Linked DNA regions of Enhydrobacter sp.. The protein of the gene in region 1 interacts with the protein of each later gene in a pairwise test. Links are inferred from orthologs where the notes say so. Each region holds a gene or a part of one and is shown on either strand. Other genes may lie near its edges.

The links.
Region 2: the proteins of mrdA (region 1) and OJF58_RS21210 interact in binary tests that used the Escherichia coli proteins (3 or more experiments, as listed by UniProt). The link is inferred for Enhydrobacter sp. from one-to-one orthologs.

Annotation. Positions count from the first base shown.
Region 1 is NZ_CP126889.1:2,630,066-2,637,434, forward strand. Bases 2,073-5,072 are described here. They hold mrdA (penicillin-binding protein 2), read left to right. Parts: upstream 2,073-2,603; coding sequence 2,604-4,541; downstream 4,542-5,072. Other genes in these bases: OJF58_RS13210 (hypothetical protein), read left to right, coding at 2,073-2,607; rodA (rod shape-determining protein RodA), read left to right, coding at 4,538-5,072. Also shown: OJF58_RS13200 (rod shape-determining protein), read left to right, coding at 77-1,117; rod shape-determining protein MreC, read left to right, coding at 1,161-2,033; more of OJF58_RS13210, read left to right, coding at 2,035-2,072; more of rodA, read left to right, coding at 5,073-5,674; OJF58_RS13230 (PaaI family thioesterase), read left to right, coding at 5,981-6,388; OJF58_RS13235 (limonene-1,2-epoxide hydrolase family protein), read right to left, coding at 6,414-6,782; OJF58_RS13240 (DinB family protein), read right to left, coding at 6,955-7,369. UniProt on the Escherichia coli protein: Catalyzes cross-linking of the peptidoglycan cell wall. Responsible for the determination of the rod shape of the cell. Is probably required for lateral peptidoglycan synthesis and maintenance of the correct diameter during lateral and centripetal growth.
Region 2 is NZ_CP126889.1:4,245,352-4,252,867, forward strand. Bases 1,987-5,133 are described here. They hold OJF58_RS21210 (penicillin-binding protein 1A), read left to right. Parts: upstream 1,987-2,384; coding sequence 2,385-4,883; downstream 4,884-5,133. Other genes in these bases: OJF58_RS21205 (N-acetylmuramoyl-L-alanine amidase), read left to right, coding at 1,987-2,275. Outside these bases: OJF58_RS21200 (Rne/Rng family ribonuclease), read right to left, coding at 1-972; more of OJF58_RS21205, read left to right, coding at 1,430-1,986; OJF58_RS21220 (hypothetical protein), read left to right, coding at 6,123-6,557; OJF58_RS21225 (hypothetical protein), read right to left, coding at 6,581-6,898; OJF58_RS21230 (TetR/AcrR family transcriptional regulator), read left to right, coding at 7,056-7,516. UniProt on the Escherichia coli protein: Cell wall formation. Synthesis of cross-linked peptidoglycan from the lipid intermediates.

The DNA.
Region 1 (7,369 bases):
CCCAGCGCATCTTGGCGCCCATGTCAGGCGGACGCCTCTGTCGAAGTTTATCCAATAATAACAGAGACTTAAGCGAATGCTGTCGAGAGTGATCGGGCTGTTTTCGGCGGACATGGGCATCGACCTCGGGACAGCCAATACGCTGGTCTATGTGAAGGGGCGGGGGATCGTTCTCAACGAACCGTCAGTGGTTGCGCTCACCACGCAAACCGGCAAGCGCCAGGTCCTGGCGGTCGGCGAGGAAGCCAAGATGATGCTGGGCCGCACGCCCGGCAACATCCAGGCGATCCGCCCGCTGCGCGACGGCGTGATCGCCGACTTCGAAGTCGCCGAGGCGATGATCAAGCACTTCATCAGCAAGGTGCACAACCGCCGCTCCTTCGCCCATCCGCAGATCGTGGTCTGCGTGCCATCGGGCTCGACCGCCGTCGAGCGCCGCGCCATCCAGGAGTCGGCGGAGAGCGCGGGCGCCCGCAAGGTCTGGCTGATCGAGGAACCGATGGCCGCCGCGATCGGCGCCGGTCTGCCGGTCACCGAACCCACCGGCTCGATGGTGGTCGATATCGGCGGCGGCACGACCGAGGTCGCCGTCCTGTCGTTGGGCGGCATCGTCTATCCGCGCTCGGTGCGCGTGGGCGGCGACAAGATGGACGAGGCGATCATCGCCTATATCCGCCGCAACCATAACCTGCTGGTCGGCGAGAGCTCGGCCGAGCGCATCAAGAAGACCATCGCCTCGGCCTGCGCCCCGGACGACGGCGAGGGCCGGACGATGGAGATCAAGGGCCGCGATCTGATGAACGGGGTTCCCAAGGAGCTGGTCATCACCGAGCGCCAGATCGCCGAGAGCCTGCAGGAGCCGGTCAGCGCGATCGTCGAGGCGGTCAAGGTGGCGCTGGAGAACACTGCGCCCGAGCTTGCGGCCGACATCGTCGACAAGGGCATTGTGCTCACCGGCGGCGGCGCCATGCTCACGAACATGGACACCGTCCTGCGCCAATCCACCGGCCTGCCGGTCTCGGTGGCCGAGGATCCGCTTCTCTGCGTCGCTCTCGGCACGGGGCATGCAGTGGAGAACATCGACCGTCTGCGCGGCGTCTTGTCGTCCATGTACTGAGACACCGCGCGCCGCGGCCCGCTTGGAGTAGAATGGGTCGGACATGGCGATTCGCGACGATTTCGAGGTAGCGACCCAGCAACTGCGCACGGTCCTGCAGCGCTTTGCGCTCGTGCTGCTGGTGGTCGCGGCCTTCGTCGCCATGTTGATCGGCAAGGCCGATTCCGTGCTAGTCGAGAAAGCGCGCGTGCTGGCGCTCGATCTGGCCAGTCCGGCGCTCGAGGCCATCGCCCGGCCGGTCGCCGCTGCCAACCGCGCCATCGCCGACCTCAAGGAGTTCGCCTCCCTGCGCGAGGAGAATGCGCGCCTGCGCGAGGAGAACAGCCGCCTGCTCGCCTGGCAGACCGCCGCGCGCCGGCTGGAGAACGAGAACGCACGGCTGCGCGAGCTGGCCCATTTCCGCGAGGGGCCGGAGGCCGCCTACATCACCGCGCGCGTGGTCGGCGACAGCGTCAGCGCCTATGTGCGCGGCGCCCTGCTGAATGTCGGCCGCAAGGCCGGCGTGACGCCGGGCCAGGCCGTCCTGACGGGCGAGGGGCTGGCCGGCCGCATCGCCGAGGTCGGCGAGAACAGCGCGCGCGTGCTGTTCGTGACCGACGTCAATTCGCGGCTGCCCGTCCAGGTCGAGCGTACGCGCGAGCGCGCCATTCTCGCCGGCAACAATTCGGCGTTGCTGCGACTCACCCTCCTGCAGGGCATGGCGGGCGTTCAGCCGGGCGACCGCATCGTCACTTCCGGCAGCGGCGGCAGCTTCCCGATCGGCATTCCCGTCGGCGAGGTGGTGCGCGGCGGCAAGGAGGGCAGCATCCGAGTCCGGCCGTTCGCCGACTTCTCGCGGATGGAATTCGTGCGGGTCGTCGACTACGGCATCACCGGCCTGGTCGATACGGGCGCCACGGCGTCCGACAGGCATTGAGATGCGGGCCGACGGGGTCCTCGCCAGGCTCGATCGGGTGGGGCGGCTCGCGCTGCCCGGCACGGTGCTGCTCTTCTTCGTGATCCTCACCCTGGCGCCGCTGCGCGTTCCCTATCTCTCCGACACCCTGCCGCTGCTGCCGGCGTTGGTGGTGTTCCAGTTCAGCCTCGCCACGCCCGAACGCCTGCCGGGGCCGCTGCTCCTGGCGATGGGCGTGCTGCTGGATCTGCTGCTGGGCGGGCCGGGCGCGCCGGTCGGGGTGAGCGCGCTGGGGTTCGTGCTGATCCGCGCCGCCGTGGTCGCCAATCGCCGCTATCTGGTCGGCGTGCCGTTCCTGTTCCAGTGGATCGGCTTCTGCATCCTTTGCTGGCTCTTCATGGTGCTGGTGTGGGGCTTCACGGCCCTCTGGACCTGGACGCCGATCGATCCGGTGCCGGCCATGGCGCAGTATGCCGTGGTGATCGTGATCTATCCGCTGCTCGCGCCGTTGATTGCCCGTGTGCGGCCGCGCGACCCGCTCAACGTGCCCGAGCTGTCGCGCGGCACCGCCGAGCCGGGGGAGACCGCGACGTGATCCGCTTCCGCAAGGACGACGGCGCGCGGGCGGGCCTCTTCACGCGCCGCGCCCTGCTGCTGGGCGGCGCGCAGCTCACGCTGATGTCGGCGCTGGCGGGCCGCCTCTATCAGCTCCAGATCCTCGAAAGCGAGCGCTTCTCCACGCTCGCCGAGGAGAACCGGGTCAACGTCCGGCTGCTCGCGCCGACGCGCGGCCTGATCTTCGATCGCACCGGCGAGCCGCTCGCCGTCAACCGCAACAACTTCCGCGCCATGCTGGCCTCCGACCGCGACCGCGGCCGCAGCGCCGAGATCGTGCTCGGCCGGCTCGATCAGATCCTCGACATCGGCGAGGCCGAGCGCACCCGCCTGCTGCGCGAGCTTCGCCGCAGCCGCAACTTCCAGCCCGTGGTGGTGCGCGAGAATCTCGACTGGGAACAGGTGTCGCGGATCGAGTTCAACGCGCCTGATCTGCCCGGCGTGTTCATCGATATCGGCCAGACGCGCGACTATCCGCAGGGCGAGCTCATGAGCCATATCGTGGGCTACACGGGCCGCGTCTCGGAGGAGGATCTCGCCGGTCGCGACGATCCCCTGCTGCAGCTCCCCACGATACGCTTCGGCAAGAAAGGGGTGGAGCGGGCGCTCGAGGACGACCTGCGCGGTCATGCCGGTGCGGTGCAGGTCGAGGTCAACGCCGTCGGCCGCATCGTGCGCGAGCTCGATCGCACCGAAGGGCAGCCCGGCGACAATGTGCTGCTGACGGTCGATGTCGAGCTGCAGCGCTTTGCCGCCGACCGCCTGCGCGCCCAGCAGGCCAACGCCGAGCACAAGAGCGGCTCGCTGGTCGTGATGGATATCGTCACCGGCGACATCCTCGCCATGGTCTCCGAGCCGGGCTTCGATCCCAATGTCTTCGCCCGCGGCATCACGCCGGCCGAATGGCGCGATCTGCTGGAGGATCCGGCCCATCCGCTCAACAACAAGGCGATCGCCGGCGTCTATCCGCCGGGCTCGACCTACAAGGTCGCGGTCGCACTCGCCGCGCTCGAGTCGGGAGCCATCGACGGCGGGACCATCCTCAACTGTCCCGGCTTCATCGAGCTCGGCAACATCAAGTTCCATTGCTGGTGGAAGGGCGGCCACGGCGGACTCAACGTGGTCGGTGGAATTTCCAATTCCTGCGACTGCTTCTTCTACCAGGCGGCGCAGCGCACCGGTGTCGACAAGATCGACGAGATGGCGACGAAGCTGGGCTTCGGCCAGGTGAGCACGCTCGGCCTGCCGGGCGAGGCGGCGGGCAACCAGCCGTCGCGCGCCTGGAAGCAGGACAAATACAACGTGCCCTGGCAGCCGGGCGACACCTTCAATCTCGGCATCGGCCAGGGCTACATGACGGCCACACCGCTGCAGCTTGCCATCATGACGTCGCGCATCGCCAACGGCGGCTACGACGTGCAGCCGAACCTCCTGCTCGCCAAGGCGGCGCCGCGCCAGGAGCTGGCGCCGCCCACGCCGCAGCTCAAGGTTTCGGCCTCCTCGCTGCGCATCGATCGCAGGCATCTCGCCCTGGTGCACGAGGGCATGAACCAGGTGGTGAACTCGCCCACCGGCACGGCAGCCCAGCTCCGCCTCGATGCCGAGAACAAGCCGATCGATCCCGCCTTCCACTTCGCCGGCAAGACCGGCACCGCGCAGGTCAAGCGCATCACCGAGCGTGAGCGCGCCATGGGCATCACGCAGGAGCAGCTTCCCTGGCACCTGCGCCACCACGCGCTGTTCGTCTGCTTCGGTCCGGTCGACAATCCGCGCTATGCCTGCGCCGTCGTGGTCGAGCACGGCATGGCGGGCGGCGCGACCGCCGGCCCGATCGGCCGCGACGTCCTGCTCGAGACCATGAAGCGCGATCCGTCGCGCCGGCTCGACCGCTTCCGCAAGACGGCCTCGCTATGACCTCGCTCTCGCTCGGCGCGCCCGCGCCCATCGGCTTCGGCGAGAAGCTCTGGCGCATCAACTGGGGGCTGGTCCTGGTCCTCAGCCTGATCGCCGGCATCGGCGTGGTGGCGCTCTACTCGGCGGCCGGCGGGCATTTCGAGCCGTGGGCGGCCAAGCATGCCATCCGCTACGGCGTCGCCCTCGCGCTGATGCTGGTGGTGGCGCTGGTGCATCCGAAGGTCTGGCTGTCGCTCGCCTGGCCGCTCTATATCGCCTCGCTGCTGCTGCTGGTCGCGGTCGACGTCGCCGGCAAGATCGGCATGGGCGCCCAGCGCTGGCTGGTGATCGGGCCGCTGCAGGTGCAGCCGTCGGAGATCACCAAGGTCGCGGTGATCCTGGTCCTGGCGCGCTACTATCACGGCCTCAGCCGCGAACAGGCCGGCCGCCTGGTCTACACGCTGGCGCCGGTCGTCGTGATCCTGGCGCCGGTCGGGCTGGTGATGGTGCAGCCCGATCTCGGCACGGCCATGATGGTGATGCTTGGCGGGGCGGCGCTGCTGTTCGTAGCCGGGGTGCGGCTCTGGATGTTCCTCGCCGCCGCCGTCTGCGCGGTCGGCTGCCTGCCGATCGCCTGGACCTTCATGCACGAATACCAGCGCAAGCGGGTGCTGACCTTCCTCGACCCCGACCGCGATCCGCTGGGCGCGGGCTATCACATCACCCAGTCGAAGATCGCGATCGGTTCGGGCGGCCTGTTCGGCAAAGGCTTCCTGCACGGCACGCAATCCTCGCTCAACTTCCTGCCCGAGAAGCAGACCGACTTCATCTTCACGACCTTCGTCGAGGAATGGGGCATGGTCGGCGCCTGCGTGCTGCTGGCGCTGTTCGCCCTGGTGCTGATCTGGGGCTTCTCGATCGCGCTGCGCAGCCAGCATCACTTCGGCCGCCTGGTGGCGCTCGGCGTGACCGCGATGATGTTCCTCTACGTCTTCATCAACACCGCCATGGTGATGGGGCTCCTGCCGGTGGTCGGCGTGCCGCTGCCGCTGGTGAGCAACGGCGGCACGGCCATGGTCTCGGTCATGTTCGCCTGCGGCCTGCTGATCGGGGTGAATGTCTACCGCGATGCGCAGTTGCCGCTGGCGCGGTGAAATCGCCGCAGATTCGCCGAAATTCCCCGGCCCGGGGCTATCGACAAGCCGGAACCGCCTTGCTATAGCCCGCCCGCTTGCGGCAATGGCCCGAACGAACGGGCGCATAGCTCAGTTGGTAGAGCAGCTGACTCTTAATCAGCGGGTCCCAGGTTCGAGCCCTGGTGCGCCCACCATTGCCGGACAGAGCAAAGGCCCCGCTGTGCGGGGCTTCTTGCTGTCTGATGGGTATGTCACCAATGATGACGAGGCAGGGGAGACGGACGGTCGGGCTCACCCGCGGCGACAGCCAGAGGCGAAAGAAGAATGACTGACATTCCGGATGGCTACCAGCCGCTCTTGGAGACGGAGGGATTCATCGGTCTGTCGGGGCCGTTCTTCTGGCGTCGTGACGAGGAAGGGCATTTCGTCTACGGCTTTCGCAGCGACGCCCGCCATGGCAATCCCAACGGCGTGCTTCACGGGGCCGCTATCATAACGCTCGTCGACACGATCCTCGGCCATGCCGTTGTCTGCGCCACGGGCCGACAGTGCGCCACGGTTGCGCTCACGTCGCAGTTCGTCGCCGGCGTTCCGACCGGAGGATGGGTATCGGGCCGGGCGGAGATCCGCAAGCTGACGAGGTCGCCGGCCTTTCTCGATGCCGAAGCGTGCGCCGGCGACACGCTGCTTCTGACGGCGACCGGCATATTCCGGGTGTTCGAGCCGCAATAGGCCGGCCGCACGCAACGCTCCGGCCTCAGCCGAATGCCCGGGTGTAGGTCGCCATGTCGAAATAGTCGCGCCACACGTTGATCTTTCCGTCCCGCATCTCGAATACGCCGGTGCAGGGAAGCTCCACGCGGCGGTCGCCGATCCGGGTCCTGTCGACGCGCTCGGCGACGACGATATCGTCGTGCGACAGGAGACTGACGATTTCCCATGCCGTCTCCGACCAGCCCGAGACGAACCGATCGATGTAGGGCAGCAGTTTTTCTCGGCCGGTCACCGGCGGCAGCATCATGTTGTGATAGGTGCCGTCGTCCGTGAAGAAGGTGACGAGTTCCTTTGCGTCCAGCCGCGACCATGCGGCGATGAATGAACGAACGGCCGCCTCGTTCTTCGACATGGCGATGCTCTCCGTAGCGAGTCCTCTCCCGACGCCGGCCGGTGGATCGGTGCCGTCATTGGTTCGGGCCCACGCGAAGAAGATTGGGCGAATGCCGCCGGCTTGTCCCGATCCGAGCGACCACGGATGGCGTTCCGAGCGCCGATTGCGCCCGAACGCGGTCGCCCTCCGGTCACGCCGTAGAGATGGCGCCGAGGCGCTGGAAGTAGAGCAGGTCGAGTTCGGGCGCGGGCTTGCCGAGCGCCGTCAGGATCGTGTGGGCCTGGCCGCGATGATGGGTCTGGTGGTTGAACCAGTGGTCGAGTGCGGGCATCAGCGGCTGGACGAATTCCTCCGGCGTGGAGACGCGACGGTAGCGGATGACGCCGGCGAGCCGCGCCTCGTCGAGGCTCTCGACGTAGGCGACGATCCGGCGGTCCTCGTCCTCGCGCGCCTGCCGCAATTCATCGAAGCGATCGTGCAGGATGGCGTCGAGCCGTTGCGGCGCATCGCCTTCGCCGGTGAAGCGATGCAGCCAGATGCGGTCGGTCGCCAGCAGGTGGTTGAGCGTGCCGTGCATCGACCTGAAGAAGGCGCCCTTGTCGGCG
Region 2 (7,516 bases), 1.6 Mb from region 1 along the record:
GAGCGCCGCGCCCTTGTTGCCGCGTTCCTCCTTCACGACCTGAACCAGCAGGATCTGGCGGCGCTTGATCACCTCCTGGATCTTGTAGGTGCGGACGGGATGGCGGCGGCGGCGCTCGCGCGTCTCGCGCTCCTCGCCGGCCACGTCGTCGCCACCCAGCGTCTCGACGGTGATCTCGGGCTGCGGCGCTTCGGCAGGATCGGTCACCGGCGCCTCGGTCGCGCCTTCGGGATGGACTGCCGCCGACGGTTCGGCTGCCTCGACCGGCACTTCGGCTGACCCTTCGGCCGAAGGCTCCTCGGTCGGCCCGGCGACGCGGTCGACCGCGACGGCCGCCGGTTGCGCGCTCTCGAGGACATCGACCGGCACCGGCTCGCCGGGTGCCTCGAACGGCGGCGGCTCGCCGGGTGCCTCGAACGGCGGCGGCTCGACCATCGACGCAGGTTCCGGGTCGACGACGGGCGCATCGCCATCGGGCGCCTCGGAAGAAACGGCGATCGGATCGGATTCCTCCGCGCCGTTGCCGTTGCCGTCGCTCTCGCCCTCGGCAAGCGGCACTTCGAGGGGCAGGCCCTCGGCCGCGGCGACTGCCTCGGCACGCTCGGCGCGGACCTCCTCGATGTCGGTCCGGTCGACCTTGTTGGAAGGCGGCTCCTGCTCCTGCTCCTGCTCGGCCTCCTCGTGCAGGCGCTGCTGCTCGGCGATCAAACGTTCGCGATCGGCGATAGGGATCTGATAGTAGTCGGGGTGGATTTCCGAGAAGGCGAGGAAGCCGTGGCGGTTGCCGCCATATTCCACGAACGCCGCCTGCAGCGACGGCTCGATGCGGATCACCTTGGCGAGATAGATGTTGCCTTTGAGAGGCTTGCGCGATGCGGTCTCGAAATCGAATTCTTCCAGACGCGTTCCGTCGACGACGACCACCCGCGTTTCCTCGGGGTGGCTGGCATCAATGAGCATTCGCCTTGCCATGGGCTCGCTCCCGAGGCGTCAAGTCCCGCCGGCGCGAGCAACCAGCGGCCATTGCCGCCTCTTTGGCGCGAGGGGAGCGGTGCGCCATCGACCCGTCGAACGGCCAAACACCAGGCCAAGACGGGGAAGCATCGCGCCGCCGGACCGTACGGGTCCTGCCACCTCGAGGTTTCCTGATAGCCACCGCCTGCCTGACAATCCCGCGGACCTTGCCCTGGGGAGGGGGGCCGGCGGGCTTGCCGTCGGAGCGCGGCCTCCACGGGAGGGCGCTTCGAACGACGGCGACTGCTCGCGGATCGCAACATACGGGGTTCGGCAAGAAGCGACAACCCAAACGTTGATGGCGTGCAAATCGTCGCATAACGTTCTGAAAAATATTGTCTTTGCTGATCTTTTCATGTTTTACTTTAAGAAAGCCGCATAACAACTGAACCCCTCTGACCGACTGGCGCTGGCCATGACTGACGTTCGCCGTCGCGATCTGATCGCCGCCTCTCTCGCTGCGGCAACCGTGATCATCGGCGCCAATTCGGCGCTCGCCGGGCCGCGGAAGTCGTGGAAGAAGCCGGCTGCGCCTGCCATCAGGCGCCACGGAAAGGCGACCCCGAAGCCCAAGATCATCGTCCTCGACGCGGGCCATGGCGGCAAGGATCCCGGGGCGCTCGGCGTGCACGGCACGCAGGAGAAGCGGGTGGTCATCAAGGTGGCGCATTACCTGCAGGGCCAGCTCCAGGCCGGCGGCCGCTATCGTGTCGTGCTCACCCGTACGGGAGATACCTTTATCCCCCTGCGCGAGCGCGTGGCGCGGGCCGAGGAGGTCAAGGCCGACCTCTTTCTGTCGATCCACGCCGATTCGCATCCCGACTCCAGCGTGCGCGGCGCCTCGGTCTATACGTTGTCGGAAGAGGCGAGCGACCGCGAGGCCGAGGCACTGGCGGCAAGAGAGAATGCCTGTGATCTCGCGACCCTGAACCTCAGCCGACACACGGACAGGGTGGCACAGACGCTGGTGGCCATGTCGCAACGCGGCACGGTGAACGACTCCCGCCGCTTTGCCGAGACCATCGTCGACACCTTCGGCAAGAACGGCGTACGCCTGCTGCGCCACAGCCATCGGGAGGCGGGCTTTGCCGTGCTGACCTCGCCGGATATTCCGGCGGCGCTGGTCGAGCTCGGCTTCCTCTCCAATCGTTACGACGAGAAGCTGCTTACCGTCGCACGCCACCAGGCGGCGCTCGGCCGCGCGCTCCAAGCCTCGGTCGATGCCTATTTTGCGGCCGCATCTGCCACAAGAAAGGCGTAACTGCCCGCAACTATCTTTCGCTGCGTTGCGCCGCATCGTCCCCGGCATGGCGGGGGCGACACAAAGGCCCTTGGCTGCGCAGGGACGAAAAGACCTGTAGAAGGTGACTGTGATTCGCTTCGTCAAAGTGCTGCTGGCCTTCTGCCTGGCCGGCCTGATCGTCGGCGTGGGAACCGTGGCGGGCCTGTTCTGGCATTTCAGCCATGGCCTGCCCGACCACAAGCAGCTTGCCGACTACCAGCCGCCCACCGTGTCGCGTCTCTACGCCGCCGATGGCCGGTTGCTGGCCGAGTTCGCCCGCGAGAAACGGATATTCGTGCCCGTTGCCGCCATGCCCAAGCGCTTGCTCGAGGCCTTCATCGCCGCCGAGGACCAGCGCTTCTACAGCCATCCCGGCGTTGATTTCATCGGCATGGCGCGGGCGGCGATCACCGATCTCGCCAATCCCGGCAGGCGGCCGGAGGGCGCCTCGGGCATCACCCAGCAGGTCGCCAAGAACTTCCTGCTCTCCAACCAGGCGACGATCTCGCGCAAGATCCGCGAGGCCATTCTCGCCTTCCGCATCGAGCAGGCCTATTCCAAGGACCACATTCTCGAGCTCTATCTCAACGAGATCTATCTCGGCGCGGGCAACTACGGCGTGGCGTCGGCGGCGCTGAACTACTTCGACCGGTCGCTGGGCGAGCTCAGCCTGTCGGAGATCGCCTATCTCGCGGGGCTGCCCAAGGCGCCCAACCGCTACAACCTCGTGCGCAACCCGCAGGAAGCATATGCGCGACGCGACTACGTGCTGGGCCGCATGCGCGAGGACGGCTACATCACCGCCGCCGAGGAGAAGGCGGCGAAGGCCGAGAAGCTGCACTACCGCAAGCGCGGGCCCACAGAGGTCGTGACCGCCGACTATTTCGCCGAGGAGGCGCGGCGCAACCTGCTCGCCGCCTATGGCGACAAGGGCCTCTACGAGGGTGGCCTCACGGTCATGACCTCGCTCGATCCCGCGATCCAGGAGACGGCCGACAAGGCGTTGCAGGCCGGTCTCATCGCCTATGACCGCCGGCACGGCTGGCGCGGGCCCTACGCCCGCATCGCCGACATGGGCCCGGACTGGCAGGAGGAGTTCGCGCGCATCCAGCAGCGCCGGCCGCTGTACGGTCCCTCGACGTGGCAACTCGCCGTCGTGACCAAGGTCGACCCGAAGGAGGCGGTCATCGGGGGCCTGCCCGAGGACGGCGCGAACACCGGCACGGGCAGCGTGCCGTTCGCCGAGATGCGCTGGGCCTGCAGGACGGGCCCCGAGCAGACGGTCGGGGCCTGTCCCAGCCGGCCCGCCAACGTCGTCCATGTGGGCGATGTGATCGTGGTGGAGAAGGTCGAGAAGGACGCGCAAGGCAAGCCCTATCCGCCCGACACCTATGGCTTTCGCCAGGTCCCCAACGTGAACGGTGCGGTGATCGTGATGGAGCCGCAGACGGGCCGCATCCTCGCCATGTCGGGCGGCTGGTCCTACGGCATGAGCCAGTTCAACCGGGCCGTGCAGGCGCAGCGCCAGCCTGGCTCCTCGTTCAAGCCCTTCGTCTACGTAGCGGCGATGGACGCCGGGCTGACGCCGTCCACCCTCGTGCTCGACGCGCCGTTCGAATACAACCCGGGCTATGGCCAGCCGATCTGGCGGCCCGGCAATTACCAGAACGAGGCGCCGCTCGGTCCCGCCACGGTGCGCCGTGGCCTCGAGCAGTCGCGCAATCTCATGACAGTGCGCATGGCGCAGCAGATCGGCATGAAACGGGTGGTCGATGTCGCCCGCGAGTTCGGCATCGCCGATAACATGGCGGCCTATCTGCCGATGGCGCTGGGCGCCGTCGACACGACGCTCTTGCGCATGACCATGGCGCACGCCGAGCTCGCCAACGGCGCGCGCCGCATCACGCCGAGCCTGATCGATCGGGTGCAGGACCGCGAGGGCAAGACGATCTATCGCCATGATCCCCGCATCTGCGAGGGCTGCGGCGAGGCGCCGGCCGGCCAGAAGCCCGCGCCGCCGCGCATCGTCGACCCACGCAAGCCGTTCCACGATCCGGCCTCGGTCTACCAGGTGGTCAACATGATGCTGGGCGTGACCACGCGCGGCACCGCCGCCCAGCTTGCCAAGCTCGGCCGGCCGATCGCCGGGAAGACCGGCACCACCAACGATTCCAAGGACACCTGGTTCTTCGGCTCCACGCCCGACCTCACGATCGGCGTCTATGTCGGCTTCGACGATCCGCGCACGCTCGGCCGCATGGAGACAGGCAGCGGCACCGCGGCGCCGATCTACGAGCGCATCGCCAAGGTGGTCTACAAGGGCAAGCCGCCCACGCCCTTCCGCGTGCCGCCGGGGCTCAGGCTCGTGCGCGTCGATCACGACACCGGTCAGCCCGCCTGGCCCGGCGATCCCAATGCCATCGACGAGTTCTTCAAGCCCGGCACCGAGCCCTTCGGCGACAACCAGCAGCAGGTGCTTGACGGCTCCGCCTCGATTTCGGGTATAGACCCGTCAGAGGGCGGTGCGATGTCGTCCGGCGGCGGTCTGCCGCGCGGCACCCTCACCGGCACCGGCGAAACTTATTGATTGTTGGAGAGCGCCACTATGGTGGCGCAATCATGAGCGCCACTGGAGTAGCGCGCTCCCCTGAAGGAAGAGTTGAGACATGCGCGCCGAAGCTCAGGCCATGGTGAACGAGATCGAGGAGTCGCTGGCGCTCCTGAGGAGGCGTCTTTGACTACGACCGTGCCGTCGTACGTCTTGCCGAGCTGAACGCGCGCGCCGAGGATCCGGCGCTGTGGAACGATCCGAAAGAGGCCCAGACCGTGATGCGCGAGCGCACGCGGCTCGAAGGGGCCATCGCCACCATAAAGGAGCTGCGCGCGGCGATCGACGACAATGTCGGCTTGATCGAGATGGCCGAGGCCGAGAAGGACGAGGCCATGATCGCCGACGCGGAGCGGTCGCTCGCCGAGGCACGCACGGCAGCCGCGAAGGCGAGGCTCGAGACGCTGCTGTCGGGCGAGGCCGATCCCAACAACGCCTATGTCGAGATCAACGCCGGCGCCGGCGGCACCGAGGCGCAGGACTGGGCCGAGATGCTGGCGCGCATGTACACGCGCTGGGCCGAGCGGCGCGGCTTCAAGGTCGCCTGGCTGGAGGAGAGCGCGGGCGAGGAGGCGGGCATCAAGTCCTGCGCCTTCAAGGTCGAGGGTCACAACGCCTATGGCTGGCTGAAGACCGAATCGGGCGTGCATCGCCTGGTGCGCATCAGTCCGTTCGATTCGAACGCGCGGCGCCAGACGTCGTTCGCCTCGGTCTGGGTCTATCCCGAGGTCGACGAGAACATCGACATCGAGATCCTCGACAAGGACCTGCGCGTCGACACCTATCGCGCGTCGGGCGCGGGCGGCCAGCACGTCAACAAGACCGATTCAGCGGTGCGCATCACCCACCTCCCGACCGGCATCGCCGTCGCCGTCCAGCAGGAGCGCAGCCAGCACCAGAACCGCGCCAAGGCGATGCAGATGCTGAAGGCGCGGCTCTACGAGGTCGAGTTGCAGAAGCGCGAGGCCGAGCGGCTCGAGGCGGAGGCCAACAAGACCGACATCGGCTGGGGCCATCAGATCCGCTCGTATGTGTTGCAGCCCTACCAGATGGTGAAGGACCTGCGCACCAACGTCGAACGCAGCGACCCCCAGAAGGTGCTGGACGGCGACCTCGACGAATTCATGGCCGCCTCCCTTGCCGCGCGCGTCGGAGAGGGCAAGGATAAGGCGGCGGCGTGATGCCGATCCCGGCGTCGCCGACCGGAGGGGCGCTTCCATGTCCGACGGATTGCTGGGCTTCGACGCGGCCGCGGTCTACGCGCTCTGGCAAAAGGCTTTGGAGCGCCGGCATAGGGACCCCGAGGGCGCAATCGGCGCCGCGCGCACGCTTCTGGAAGCGGTATGCCGGCATGTCCTGAACGAGAGGGGAGTCACCTCCCGTGCGGCCATGGATCTGCCGGCCCTTATGAAGATGGCCGTCGAGCAGCTCGATGTCGCCCCGACGCTGCATGTCCAGGCGGCATTCAAGCGCCTCCTCGCCGATACGGCGAGCGTCATCGAAGGGCTCGGCGCCCGCACGAAGCCCTCGGCGCGACACGCCCAGCTCGCGGTCAACATGGCGGGAGCGGCTGCGCTTTTCATCGTCGAGAGCTGGGAAGTCCGGGTCGAGGAGGAGTTCCTGGAAATGATGGACGACAGCAAGGGCGGTTGAGCAGACGCCTCACCGGGGCAAGGTCAGAGCCTGCCCTTGCCTTCGTCCGGCGTCCCTGCCCGCAGGGCGGCGACGATGCGCTCGACCAGGCGGCCCAGATCCGCATCGGACGGGCTCCATCCGAGATCGACGGCTTCGTCCCACGCGAGGATCCCCGAGACGAAGAACCAGAGCGCCGCCGGCCCCGGCTGCCGTGCGCGGTCGAGAATTTCCCTTCCGTGCGCCTCGAAAGCGTTCGCCAGCGTCATGAGGCGCATCGCCAAGGCGTCATGGGCGGCGTCGAATTCCGTCCATCCAGCCGGATTGCCTGCGTGACCTTCATCCTTTGGATAGATCATCATCGCTCGGTCTCCTCGATCGCCCTCGTTGTCGGATACGAGAGACGTGGCGGCGACTTTGGGGGCGTCGCCGAGGCTTTATGAAGGCTCCTGCGTCGTCGTGCAGGAGGAGGGCGAGTTGACCCCATCCGACGTTACGTACACACTGTGTATGTAAATCATGCCGCGCTATCTCACCGAACAGGACATCGCCGACTTCCGAGCCGAGCTGTGCAAGATCGCGACCGAGCGGTTCGCCCGCCACGGCTACGAGGGCGTTACCATGCGCCAGCTTGCCGAGGCGCTGGGCTGCAGCCCGAAGACGCCCTATCGCTATTTCAAGGACAAGGCCGATATCCTGGCGACCGTGCGGGCCCAGGCCTTCGGCCGGTTCGCCGACGCACTCGAGAAGGCGGCTGCGGCCGCACCGGATGCGGCGAGCCGCGGCCGGGCGATCGGCCAGGCCTATCTCGATTTCGCGCTCAGGAACCCGCACGCCTATCGCATCATGTTCGATATCGATGCGCCGATCGACGGCGCGCATCCGGAGCTCGGACCGCAAGCCGAGCGGGCGGCGCGCTATATCACGCGTGGCGCCGAGGAAATGGCCCGGGCGGGCGTGATCGAGGTCGACCCGACGCT